3 regions of the Streptomyces sp. NBC_00104 genome follow, and region 2 is predicted to be linked to each of the others. Evidence: predicted binding sites of a transcription regulator. Region 2 holds the regulator's gene; each other region holds the start of a gene.
What was found. Region 2 encodes HrcA, which represses chaperone genes, less so after heat shock. Its sites were predicted from a motif close to TTNGCACTCNGNNNNNCNGAGTGCNAA; they were not measured.

Region 1 (4,133 bases), 3.1 Mb from region 2:
AGTTCACCGTGGAGGACCAGATCGCCCAGGGTGACCGGGTGTGCACACGGTGGACCTGGAACGCGACCCACAACGGGGACTTCCTCGGGATTCCGGCCAGCGGCAGGACGGTCCGGATGACGGGGACGCTCATTCACCGGTGTACTCCCGACGGGAAGATCACCGAGGGGTGGTGGGAGTACGACCGGCTCGGGCTGATGGGGCAGCTGGGCGCGCTCGACGATCTGGAGAAGTAGGCCGCCTCCGGGAGACGGGTGGTGACGCGGGAAGGCCCGGCGCCCCCTCGTACAGGGGTGCCGGGCCTCGCCTACGGCTGACCGACGTGCGTACGTACGTCAGTGGGAGTGGCCGTGACCGTGGCCGTGGCCCGCGTCGGCCGGCTCCTCTTCCTTCTTCTCGACGACCAGGGTCTCGGTCGTGAGGAGGAGGGAGGCGATGGAGGCGGCGTTCTCCAGGGCGGAGCGGGTGACCTTGACCGGGTCGATGACGCCCTGCTTGACCAGGTCGCCGTACTCGCCGGTGGCGGCGTTGAAGCCCTGGCCCTTGTCGAGCTCGGCGACCTTGGAGGTGATGACGTAGCCCTCCAGGCCGGCGTTCTCGGCGATCCAGCGCAGCGGCTCGACGGCGGCCCTGCGGACCACCGCGACACCCGTGGCCTCGTCGCCGGTCTTGCCGAGGTTGCCCTCGAGGACCTTCACGGCGTGGACGAGCGCGGAGCCACCACCGGAGACGATGCCCTCCTCGACCGCGGCGCGGGTCGCGGAGATGGCGTCCTCCAGACGGTGCTTCTTCTCCTTCAGCTCCACCTCGGTGGCGGCGCCGACCTTGATGACGCACACGCCGCCGGCCAGCTTCGCGAGGCGCTCCTGGAGCTTCTCGCGGTCCCAGTCGGAGTCCGTGTTCTCGATCTCGGCCTTGATCTGGGCGACGCGGCCCTGGACGGCACCGGAGTCACCGGCGCCGTCGACGAGCGTGGTGTCGTCCTTGGTCACGGTGACGCGGCGGGCGGAGCCGAGCACGTCCAGGCCGACCTGGTCGAGCTTGAGGCCGACCTCCTCGGAGATGACCTCGGCGCCGGTCAGCGTCGCCATGTCCTGCAGCATCGCCTTGCGACGGTCGCCGAAGCCGGGGGCCTTGACGGCGACCGCGTTGAAGGTGCCGCGGATCTTGTTCACGACCAGGGTCGACAGGGCCTCGCCCTCGACGTCCTCGGCGATGATCAGCAGCGGCCGCGAGGCGTTGGACTGGATGACCTTCTCCAGCAGCGGCAGCAGGTCGGCGATGGAGGCGATCTTGCCCTGGTGGATGAGGATGTACGGGTCGTCGAGGACGGCCTCCATACGCTCCTGGTCCGTCACGAAGTACGGCGACAGGTAGCCCTTGTCGAAGGCCATGCCCTCGGTGAAGTCCAGCTCCAGACCGAAGGTGTTGGACTCCTCGACGGTGATGACACCGTCCTTGCCGACCTTGTCCATCGCCTCGGCGATGAGCTCGCCGACCTGGGTGTCCTGGGCGGACAGACCGGCGACGGCGGCGATGTCGGACTTCTCGTCGATCGGGCGGGCGGTCGCGAGGAGCTCCTCGGACACGGCCTTGACCGCGGCGTCGATGCCCTTCTTCAGGGCGGCCGGGGAGGCACCCGCGGCGACGTTGCGCAGGCCCTCGCGGACGAGCGCCTGGGCCAGCACGGTGGCGGTGGTCGTACCGTCACCCGCTACGTCGTTGGTCTTGGTCGCCACCTCCTTCACCAGCTGGACGCCGAGGTTCTCGTACGGGTCGTCGACCTCGACCTCACGGGCGATGGTCACACCGTCGTTGGTGATGGTGGGGGCGCCGAACTTCTTGTCGATGACGACGTTGCGGCCCTTGGGGCCGATCGTCACCTTGACCGTGTCGGCAAGCTTGTTGACGCCGCGCTCGAGGGCGCGACGGGCGTCCTCGTCGAACTTCAGGATCTTCGCCATGGGAGCGGTTCAGCCCTCTCGGAAAACGTGGGTGAAACGAACTGCGCCCCCGACGCCCGGCTGATTAGTGGTCGCGGGGGGCCAAGGGCGCAGCTCACATGCAAGGTGCTTCGGTGAGGAAGCGGGTGAATTACTTCTCGATGATCGCGAGCACGTCGCGAGCCGAGAGGACGAGGTACTCCTCGCCGTTGTACTTCACCTCGGTGCCGCCGTACTTGCTGTACAGCACGATGTCGCCGGTCTGGACGTCGAGCGGCAGGCGCTCGCCGTTCTCGAAGCGGCCCGGGCCCACGGCCAGGACGACGCCCTCCTGGGGCTTCTCCTTGGCCGTGTCCGGGATGACCAGGCCAGAGGCGGTGGTCTGCTCGGCGTCGAGCGGCTGGACCACGATGCGGTCCTCGAGCGGCTTGATGGCAACCTTGGAGCTGGTGGTCGTCACGATCCGACCTCCCCCTTCGGAGATCTCACGGGGTTAACTGTCTGAGGTGGCGACCAGGTGGATCCGTCGTCGCGGGTGCCGGACCTGCCCGTCGCGTAGTTGGCACTCTCCAGTGGGGAGTGCCAGACCTGAGACTATGACCGCGATTAGCACTCGGTCAAGCGGACTGCTAATCGAGTGGGTCGCGGCGGGGCATCCCGCGGTGGGTGGCGGGGCATCGCGCGGCGGGTGGCGGGGCGTCGGGTGGGGTGCGGGCGGGGTGTCGGGTGGGGTGCGGGCGGGGTGTCGGACGCGTCCGGGGCGGGCCTCAGAGGTAGTCCTCCAGGCGGCCGACCGTCAGGCCCTGCTCCTGGACGCGGCGCAGCAGCCGGGTCGTCATCTGCGTGAGCGTGGTGCCCTTCAGCTGGTCCGGGCCCCGGAAGCAGGCCAGGACGATGTCGCCGGGACGGAGGCGGTCGCCGACGGCGTAGCGGAGGTCGTGGATCTGCATGGACGCGCGCCACAGGACGACCGCCGAGATGCCGCAGTCGGCGGCGGCGCGGAGCGTGGTCGTGTCGTAGACGCCGTAGGGCGGGCGGAAGAGGGTCGGCCGGACGCCGAAGCGCTGCTTCAGCTTGTCCTGCTGGCCGCAGATCTCGGCGCGCTGTCCGGCGTACGGCAGGCCGCGCAGGGCGGTGTGGTCGAGCGTGTGGTTCTGCACGGTCGCGCCGACCGTCCGCAGCCGCGCGAAGTGGCCGTAGCCCGGCCCCACGACGCTGTCCGTCAGGAACATGCTCACCGGCAGCCGCAGCTCACGCACCATGTCGACGAACCGGGGGTCCTTCTCGGCCCCGTCGTCGTACGTGAGGAAGACGACCCTGTCCCGGGTCGGGACGCGGTCGACGACGGGCGGCAGCCCCGGACCGGCCGCGCGGGGGGCGGGCGGCCGGTCGGGGGTCCCGGGCGCGGGGGCGAGGGGTGCGGCGAGGCCCCAGCGGCGGTACGGGGGTGAAGCCGGGCGGTCGGGGGCGCGTGCGCCGGAGTGGGGGGCGGCCGAGGTCGGGGGTGACGCCGGCGCCGAGCGCGAGGCCGATGACGGCGTGGGGGCCGCCCGGTCGGCCGGATCGGGGTGCCCGGTGGCGCATCCGGCCAGGGGCAGGACGGCGAGGGCGGTGAGCGCGGAGAGGGCGGCCAGGGCGCGGGCCGCCGGCGTACGGACCGCCGGACCGCGCGCCCCGTGACGCGCCCCCTGTGCGCCTCGCACCCCGGGCACGCCCTGCGGCGTCCCGCGCCCCCCGCCGGCCCTCACAGGTAGTCCTCCAGCCTCGCCACCGCGTACCCCTCGGCGGTGACCAGGTTCAGGAAGCGGCGGATCATGTCGGGCATGGTGCCCTTCCCGTCGCCCTTGCCCCGGAAGTGGCTGAGGACGATGTCGCCGGGGCGGAGTCGGCGGTCCCATTCGCGGTAGTCCCAGCGGTCGGCGAAGACCTCCTCGTTCCACAGGGGGACGGCCTCGATGCCGCAGGTCTTGGCCGCGCGGAGGGTGTCCTGGTCGTAGCTGCCGTACGGCGGCCGGAAGAGGGTGGGCCGGGTGCCGAACCGCCGCTCGATCACGTCCTGCATGCCGCAGATCTCGCGCTGCTGGGCGTCGTACGAGAGGGCGGGCAGGTGGCGGTGGTTGAGGGTGTGGTTGTTGAGGGCGACGCCACGGTCCCGCATCCGCTCGAAGTAGCCGTAGTCCTCCTTGATCA
Region 2 (4,133 bases):
GACCGCGGGGCCGGTGGGGGCTGGTCGCGCAGTTCCCCGCGCCCCCGAAAAGCCGGGGCTGCGCCCCGCGCGCTTCAGGCCCGCGGGGCCTGGGCTTTCAGGGGCGCGGGGAACGGCGCGAGAAGCCCCACCCCGCACCCGACGAACAACCCCTCAGCCAACCTCTCAGCGCCCGTTGAACGCGTCCTTCAACCGCGAGAACAGCCCCTGCTGCCCGGGCTGGAACTGCCCGGTGGGCCGCTCCTCCCCGCGCAGCGCGGCGAGCTGCCGCAGCAGCCCCTCCTGCTCGGGGTCGAGCTTCGTCGGCGTCTGGACCTCGACGTGGACGATCAGATCGCCACGGCCGCCGCCCCGCAGATGGGTGACACCCCGCCCGTGCAGCGGGATCGACTGCCCGGACTGGGTCCCGGGCCGGATGTCGACCTCCTCCAGACCGTCCAGCGTCTCCAGCGGCACCTTCGTGCCGAGAGACGCCGCCGTCATCGGGAGCGTCACCGTGCAGTGCAGATCGTCGCCTCGCCGCTGGAACATCGCGTGCGGCAGCTCGTGGATCTCGACGTAGAGGTCACCGGCGGGACCGCCACCGGGACCGACCTCGCCCTCACCGGCCAGCTGGATCCGTGTGCCGTTGTCGACACCGGCCGGAATCTTGACCGTGAGGGTCCGCCGCGACCGCACCCGCCCGTCGCCCGCGCACTCGGGGCACGGGTTGGGGACGATCGTGCCGAACCCCTGGCACTGCGGGCAGGGCCGGGAGGTCATGACCTGACCGAGGAAGGACCGCGTGACCTGTGAGACCTCACCACGACCGCGACACATGTCACAGGTCTGGGCGGTCGTCCCCGGGGCCGCGCCCTCGCCGCTGCACGTCGCGCAGACGATGGCGGTGTCGACCTGGATGTCCTTCGTCGTGCCGAAGGCCGCCTCGTCGAGGTCGATCTCCAGCCGGATCATCGCGTCCTGCCCCCGGCGCGTACGCGACCGCGGGCCCCGCTGGGACGCCGTACCGAAGAAGGCGTCCATGATGTCCGAGAAGTTCCCGAAGCCACCGGCTCCGAAGCCGCCCGCGCCTGAACCGCCCGCCTGGGACAGCGGGTCGCCGCCGAGGTCGTAGACCTGCTTCTTCTGCGGGTCCGAGAGCACCTCGTAGGCGGCGTTGATCTCCTTGAACCGCTCCTGGGTCTTCGGATCGGGATTGACGTCCGGATGCAGCTCGCGCGCGAGCCTCCGGAACGCCTTCTTGATCTCGTCCTGAGACGCGTCGCGGCGCACGCCGAGCACGGCGTAGTAGTCCGTGGCCACTTAAGACTCCGCCAGGATCTGTCCGACGTACCGTGCCACCGCTCGTACCGCTCCCATCGTTCCCGGATAATCCATGCGCGTAGGTCCGACCACGCCCAGTTTCGCTACTGCCTCGCCGCCCGAACCGTAACCGACGGAGACGACGGACGTGGAGTTGAGTCCCTCATAGGCGTTTTCATGACCGATGCGTACGGTCATGCCCGAATCCCCGGCCTCGCCAAGCAACTTGAGGAGGACGACCTGCTCCTCCAAGGCTTCCAGAACGGGCCGGATGGTGAGGGGGAAGTCATGTCCGAAGCGGGTGAGATTGGCGGTGCCGCCGATCATCAGCCGCTCCTCGCTCTCCTCGACGAGTGCCTCCAGCAGGGTGGAGAGCACCGTCGTGACCGTGCCCCGGTCCTCGACGTCGAACGCCTCGGGCAGGTCCTCGACCAGCCTCGGCACGTCGGTGAACCGGCGGCCCGCGACCTTGCTGTTGAGCCGGGCGCGCAGATCCGCGAGTGACGTTTCTCCGAACGGCGCCGGGCAGTCGACCAGCCGCTGTTCCACCCGTCCCGTGTCCGTGATCAGCACGAGCATCAGCCGGGCGGGGGCCAGCGACAGCAGCTCCACATGCCGCACCGTCGACCGCGTGAGCGACGGATACTGCACGACGGCGACCTGCCGGGTGAGCTGCGCGAGCAGCCGCACGGTCCGGGCCACCACGTCGTCGAGATCGACGGCGCCGTCCAGGAAGTTCTGGATGGCGCGCCGCTCGGGCGGGGTCATGGGCTTGACGCCGGCCAGCTTGTCGACGAAGAGCCGGTACCCCTTGTCGGTGGGGATGCGGCCCGCGCTGGTGTGGGGCTGGGCGATGAAGCCCTCGTCCTCCAGCGCCGCCATGTCGTTGCGGACGGTCGCCGGGGAGACACCGAGGTTGTGCCGCTCCGTGAGCGCCTTGGAGCCGACCGGCTCCTCGGTGCCCACGTAGTCCTGGACGATGGCGCGCAGCACCTGAAGCCTGCGTTCACTGAGCATCGCGCACACCTCCAGCTCGCTCTCCTGTGACTCCCCCTTGGCACTCACCCCGGGCGAGTGCCAACACTCCCCGCCCAGTGTACGGCGGTGGGGTACGCCCCCGGCAAGGCCGGTCCAGCCATGGAGTGCCGACGTGTACCGACCTGTCCGGCGATGTCGGGCCACTTCCTACTGGCGGGTACGCGACGACCGCGACGCCGACGGCGCCGTCGACCGACGGCACGTCGGGGCCACGGCACCCCTCGGCCGCCCCGCGTCCTTCCCGCCGGCCGCTACGACGCCCTCCCTCACCCGGCCGCGGGGAGCTACAGCTAGCGTCGGCGCATGACGGTGACTTGGGAAGAGTGCGGATGGCAGGGATTGACGCCCCGGGTCGGCCGGTGCCGCCTTCCCGGCTGGGACTGCACGGTCGGACTGGTGGCCGGGGACGGGGCGGCCCTCATGGTCGACGCGGGTTCGAGCCTCAGGGAGGGCGCGCGGTTGCGCACCGAGGCGTGCCGGCTGCTCGGCGGTGCCCGTGTGACACATCTCGCGCTCACCCACCCGCACTTCGACCATGTCTTCGGGGCCGCCGCGTTCGCCGGGGTGGAGGTCTTCGGCGCGGTGGGCGTCGACGGTGTCCTGTCCCGTGACGGCGAGGCCCTCCGCGCGGACGCCGTGCACCACGGTCTCCCCCCGGCGGACGCCACCGAGGCCGCCGACCTCCTCGTACGCCCCCGCCATCACGTCTCCGGCGAGTGGACGCTCGACCTGGGCGGCGACGTCCAGGTGCTCCTGGCGAACGTGGGCCCGGGCCACACGGGCCACGACCTGGCGGTCCTGGTCCGGGGCACGCCGGGTTCCGCGGCCTCGCCCGCCTCGCCTGAGGTCGTGTTCTGCGGTGACCTGGTCGAGGAGTCCGGCGAGCCCCAGGCGGGCCCCGACGCGATCCCCTCCCACTGGCCTGCCGCTCTCGACCGACTGCTGGACCTGGGCGGCGAGGACGCGCTCTACGTCCCCGGCCACGGGGCGGTGGTGGACGCGGCGTTCGTCCGGGCCCAACGCGACGCGCTGGCACGGCGCTTCGGCGTGTCGGGCTGAGCACCGGGACATCCGGGCGCGGCTTCTCCTATCGTCATCCGAATGCGCCAGTACTCACCCGACCTGACCCCTCCCTGGAAGAAGCCCAAGCCGGCCCCCGAGGTCCCGGCCGACCCCGGCCTGGTCGTCGAGGAGCCCACCACCGGCTTCTGCGGCGCGGTCGTCCGCTGCGAGGCGGGCACGGTGACGCTGGAGGACCGCTTCGGCAAACACCGCGTGTTCCCGCTGGAGCCCCGGGGCTTCCTGCTGGAGGGCCGGGTGGTGACCCTGGTACGCCCCTCGTCGGCGCCCGCACGGCCGAGTCGTACGGCATCCGGCTCGGTCGCCGTCCCCGGCGCCCGAGCCCGCGTGGCCCGCGCCGGCCGCATCTACGTCGAGGGCCGCCACGACGCCGAACTCGTCGAGCGGGTCTGGGGCGACGACCTGCGTATCGAGGGGGTGGTGGTGGAGTACCTGGAGGGCGTGGACGACCTTCCCGCGATCGTCGCGGACTTCGCCCCGGGACCTGATGCGAGGTTGGGTGTCCTGGTCGACCACCTGGTCCCCGGCAGCAAGGAGTCCCGTATCGCCGAGGCGGTGACCAGCGAGCACGCGCTGGTCGTGGGCCACCCGTACATCGACATCTGGGAGGCCGTGAAGCCGTCGTCGGTGGGCATCGAGGCGTGGCCGCGCGTGCCGCGCGGGCAGGACTGGAAGGCGGGGGTGTGCCGGGCGCTGGGGTGGCCGGAGAACAC
Region 3 (4,133 bases), 1.5 Mb from region 2:
GACGACCAGATCGTCGAGGCGATCAAGCTGCTGGCGCGGACGGAGGGGATCTTCGCCGAGACCGCGGGCGGGGTGACCGTCGGGGTGACGAAGAAGCTGATCGAGGACGGTGTTCTCGACCCGACGCTGACGACCGTCGTCCTGAACACCGGTGACGGTCTCAAGACGCTGGACGCGGTGGCCGGGACCGGGCTGACGGCGACCATCCGGCCCAACCTGGATTCGTTCCGGGAAGCCGGTCTTGCGTAAGGCTTGGTAGTCACTCGTCTGCGGGTCCGTGGGGGCTGGTCGCGCCCACGCGGCGGTAGCCGCACGTCCAGTACAGCCCCGCGCCCCTGAAAAACACAGCTGACCGGAGGTCCCATCGTGAGCGTTTCCGTCCGTATCCCCACCATCCTTCGCACCTACACGGGCGGCAAGGCCGAGGTGACCGCCGAAGGGGCCACCCTCGCCGAGGTCATCGCCGATCTGGAGAAGAACCACAACGGGATCGCCGCCCGGGTTCTGGATGATCAGGGCAAGTTGCGGCGATTCGTGAATGTGTACGTGAATGACGACGATGTCCGGTTCGAGCAGGGGCTGGAGACGGCCACGCCGGACGGTGCGGGCGTGTCGATCATTCCCGCGGTCGCCGGTGGCTGACCCTCGGTCGCCGGTGGCTGACCCGCGATCGGTACCCGCCGGTAGTAACCGTCGGTAACATTGATTACCGAGCGTTCATCGAATTGCCCTCTCCGCCAGAGAAGCGGAGGGGGCAATTCTCTATGATTGAGCGCGGTACAGTTGGGGAACCCGGATCGATCGCCGTAGTGATTTCATGCCGGGCGCATATCTGATCGCGCCGCACGCCCTATATGAAGTAGCCAAAGTGTGCAGGCCTTTTGCGTATTTCGTTCCTTTTATGGGGCCCGACTTGCCCTGAATTCGGGCGAATTGTTCGTACATTCCCGACCGGTCGTGTCCAGAATTCTCGTCCGATTGACCTGTTGCAGAGGGCAGTTGGACAGATACATTCGGCCGCGGTCGACGCGTTCCGGCGCACACCCCCAACCGTTGGGGGGTGAGGTCTGACCCGGATCCGCGAAGTGTGGATCTGTGCAAGGGCCAGTAATAGGGGAGTTAGGCATGGCTCAGGGCACCGTCAAGTGGTTCAACGCGGAGAAGGGGTACGGCTTCATCGCGGTCGACGGTGGTGCGGATGTATTCGTCCACTACAGCGCGATCCAGATGGACGGTTACCGCACCCTGGAAGAGGGCCAGCGGGTCGAGTTCGAGATCTCGCAGGGTCAGAAGGGGCCGCAGGCGGACATGGTCCGACTCGCGGCCGGCTGAAGTACGCGCCGGGTTTAACGCAGCGACGTTCTTCGTTCTTCAAAGGAGGGCCCGCACCCTGTCCACGGGTGCGGGCCCTTCTGCGTGCCCGTGACCGGGGCGGTCCGGGCCGAGGCGCGGTCGAGGTGAGGGTCAGGCGGGGTCGAGGCGGGGTCGCGTACGGGGGCGCAGGGGCGCGTTCACCTGCGGATCACCGAGAGCCGCTTACGCCCGCCCGCCGCCCGACCACCACCCCTCGACGAGCCCGCTTCGCGGGCGCACCTTGCACTCGGGCATGCCGAGTGCTAATCATTGGCGTTAGCACTCTGAAGGTGAGAGTGACAACGAGGACCGGGTCGGTGAGGCCCGCAGGCCAAGTGGGGCAAGGAACCACGAGGCAGGCAGGCCGTCCGTCGCGGGCGCCAGCGCGGTCCGGAGCAATCCACCCCAGTCCGGGAGGACCACTTCACATGGCCAAGATCATCGCGTTCGACGAGGAGGCACGGCGCGGCCTCGAGCGCGGCATGAACCAGCTCGCGGACGCCGTCAAGGTGACGCTCGGCCCCAAGGGCCGCAACGTCGTCCTCGAGAAGAAGTGGGGCGCCCCCACGATCACCAACGATGGTGTTTCCATCGCCAAGGAGATCGAGCTCGAGGACCCGTACGAGAAGATCGGCGCCGAGCTGGTCAAGGAAGTCGCGAAGAAGACGGACGACGTAGCCGGTGACGGCACGACGACCGCGACCGTCCTGGCCCAGGCGCTGGTCCGCGAAGGCCTGCGCAACGTAGCCGCCGGCGCCAACCCGATGGCCCTCAAGCGCGGTATCGAGAAGGCCGTCGAGGCCGTCTCCGGTGCGCTGCTCGACCAGGCCAAGGAGGTCGAGACCAAGGAGCAGATCGCCTCCACGGCCTCCATCTCCGCCGCCGACACCCAGATCGGCGAGCTCATCGCCGAGGCGATGGACAAGGTCGGCAAGGAAGGCGTCATCACCGTCGAGGAGTCGCAGACCTTCGGTCTGGAGCTTGAGCTCACCGAGGGCATGCGCTTCGACAAGGGCTACATCTCGGCGTACTTCGCGACCGACATGGAGCGCATGGAGGCGGTGCTCGAGGACCCCTACATCCTCATCGCCAACTCCAAGGTCACCAACGTCAAGGACCTGCTCCCGCTCCTGGAGAAGGTCATGCAGTCGGGCAAGCCGCTGCTGATCATCGCCGAGGACGTCGAGGGCGAGGCCCTGTCGACCCTGGTCGTCAACAAGATCCGTGGCACCTTCAAGTCCGTCGCCGTCAAGGCCCCGGGCTTCGGTGACCGCCGCAAGGCCATGCTCGGCGACATCGCCATCCTCACGGGCGGCGAGGTCATCTCCGAGGAGGTCGGTCTCAAGCTGGAGAACGCGACCCTGGACCTCCTGGGCCGCGCCCGCAAGATCGTCATCACCAAGGACGAGACCACGATCGTCGACGGCGCCGGTGACACCGACCAGGTCGCCGGCCGGGTCAACCAGATCCGCGCCGAGATCGAGAACAGCGACTCGGACTACGACCGCGAGAAGCTCCAGGAGCGCCTGGCGAAGCTCGCGGGCGGCGTGGCCGTCATCAAGGCCGGTGCCGCGACCGAGGTCGAGCTCAAGGAGCGCAAGCACCGCATCGAGGACGCCGTTCGCAACGCGAAGGCGGCCGTCGAGGAGGGCATCGTCGCCGGTGGTGGCGTGGCCCTGCTGCAGGCCTCCTCGGTCTTCGAGAAGCTGGAGCTGGAGGGTGACGAGGCGACCGGCGCCAACGCCGTGAAGCTCGCCCTGGAGGCCCCGCTCAAGCAGATCGCCGTCAACGGTGGCCTCGAGGGTGGCGTCATCGTCGAGAAGGTGCGCAACCTGCCCGTCGGCCACGGCCTGAACGCCGCGACCGGTGAGTACGTCGACATGATCGCCGAAGGCATCATCGACCCGGCGAAGGTGACGCGCTCTGCCCTGCAGAACGCCGCCTCCATCGCCGCGCTCTTCCTCACCACCGAGGCCGTCATCGCCGACAAGCCGGAGAAGTCCGCCGCGCCCGCCGGCGGCGGTATGCCGGGCGGTGACATGGACTTCTGATCGACCCCGGTCGATCACCGTCCTTCAGTACCGAGGGCGGCACTCCCTGGACGCAGGGGGTGCCGCCCTCGGGCGTGTCCTGGGTCACGGCGGACGAGGGCGCGGCGGCGGAATTCCGTGGCGGGCGGGGCGGTTGTGCGGAGAGACGCTGTATGCGTGCGCATGTAGTGCATGCTCCATTCAATTCGATGCCCGCATCGCAGTACGTGTCGATGTTCCGTCGACGCCCTGTCGATGTCGACGTAGATGTCGACGCAGATGTCGATGTCGATGTCCCGACGACCTCTCCGAGGAGTCCCCACGTGACCACCGCCTCCACCTCCACCTCCACCTCCCGCGCCGCCGAGGTGCTGTCCCGGCCCGTCACGATCAACGGTCTGACCGTTCCGAACCGGATCGCCATGGCGCCCATGACGCGGGAGTTCTCGCCCGGTGGGGTACCGGGTGCGGACGTGGCCGCGTACTACGGGCGCCGGGCGGCCGCGGGGGTCGGTCTGATCGTGACCGAGGGGACCTACGTCGGGCACGAGACGGCCGGGCACCTGGACGGGGTGCCGAGGTTCGCGGGCGAGGAGCAGCTCGCCGGGTGGGCGAAGGTCGCGGAGGCCGTGCACGCCGGCGGCGGCACCATCGTGCCGCAGCTGTGGCACATCGGGACCGTCCGGCAGCAGGGCAGGCTCTTCCCCGAGGCCCCGGTCCTCGGCCCCTCCGGCCTGCGGTTCGACGGCA

Region 1: groES (co-chaperone GroES) is a predicted target of HrcA. The motif match lies at 2,550-2,576, and genes of this name have one in related genera.
Region 3: groL (chaperonin GroEL) is a predicted target of HrcA. The motif match lies at 1,594-1,620, and genes of this name have one in related genera.

What each region holds. Positions count from the first base shown of each region.
Region 1 is NZ_CP108215.1:6,892,718-6,896,850, reverse strand. It holds gene OG272_RS30450 (ester cyclase) at 1-236, shown strand, start outside; gene groL (chaperonin GroEL) at 336-1,964, opposite strand; gene groES (co-chaperone GroES) at 2,095-2,403, opposite strand; gene OG272_RS30435 (polysaccharide deacetylase family protein) at 2,711-3,577, opposite strand; gene OG272_RS30430 (polysaccharide deacetylase family protein) at 3,688-4,133, opposite strand, start outside.
Region 2 is NZ_CP108215.1:3,811,517-3,815,649, forward strand. It holds gene dnaJ (molecular chaperone DnaJ) at 166-1,302, opposite strand; gene hrcA (heat-inducible transcriptional repressor HrcA) at 1,303-2,319, opposite strand; gene OG272_RS16795 (MBL fold metallo-hydrolase) at 2,644-3,399, shown strand; gene OG272_RS16800 (DUF3097 domain-containing protein) at 3,442-4,133, shown strand, end outside.
Region 3 is NZ_CP108215.1:5,263,264-5,267,396, reverse strand. It holds gene thrC (threonine synthase) at 1-249, shown strand, start outside; gene OG272_RS23130 (ubiquitin-like small modifier protein 1) at 367-642, shown strand; gene OG272_RS23125 (cold-shock protein) at 1,126-1,332, shown strand; gene groL (chaperonin GroEL) at 1,782-3,404, shown strand; gene OG272_RS23115 (NADH:flavin oxidoreductase) at 3,707-4,133, shown strand, end outside.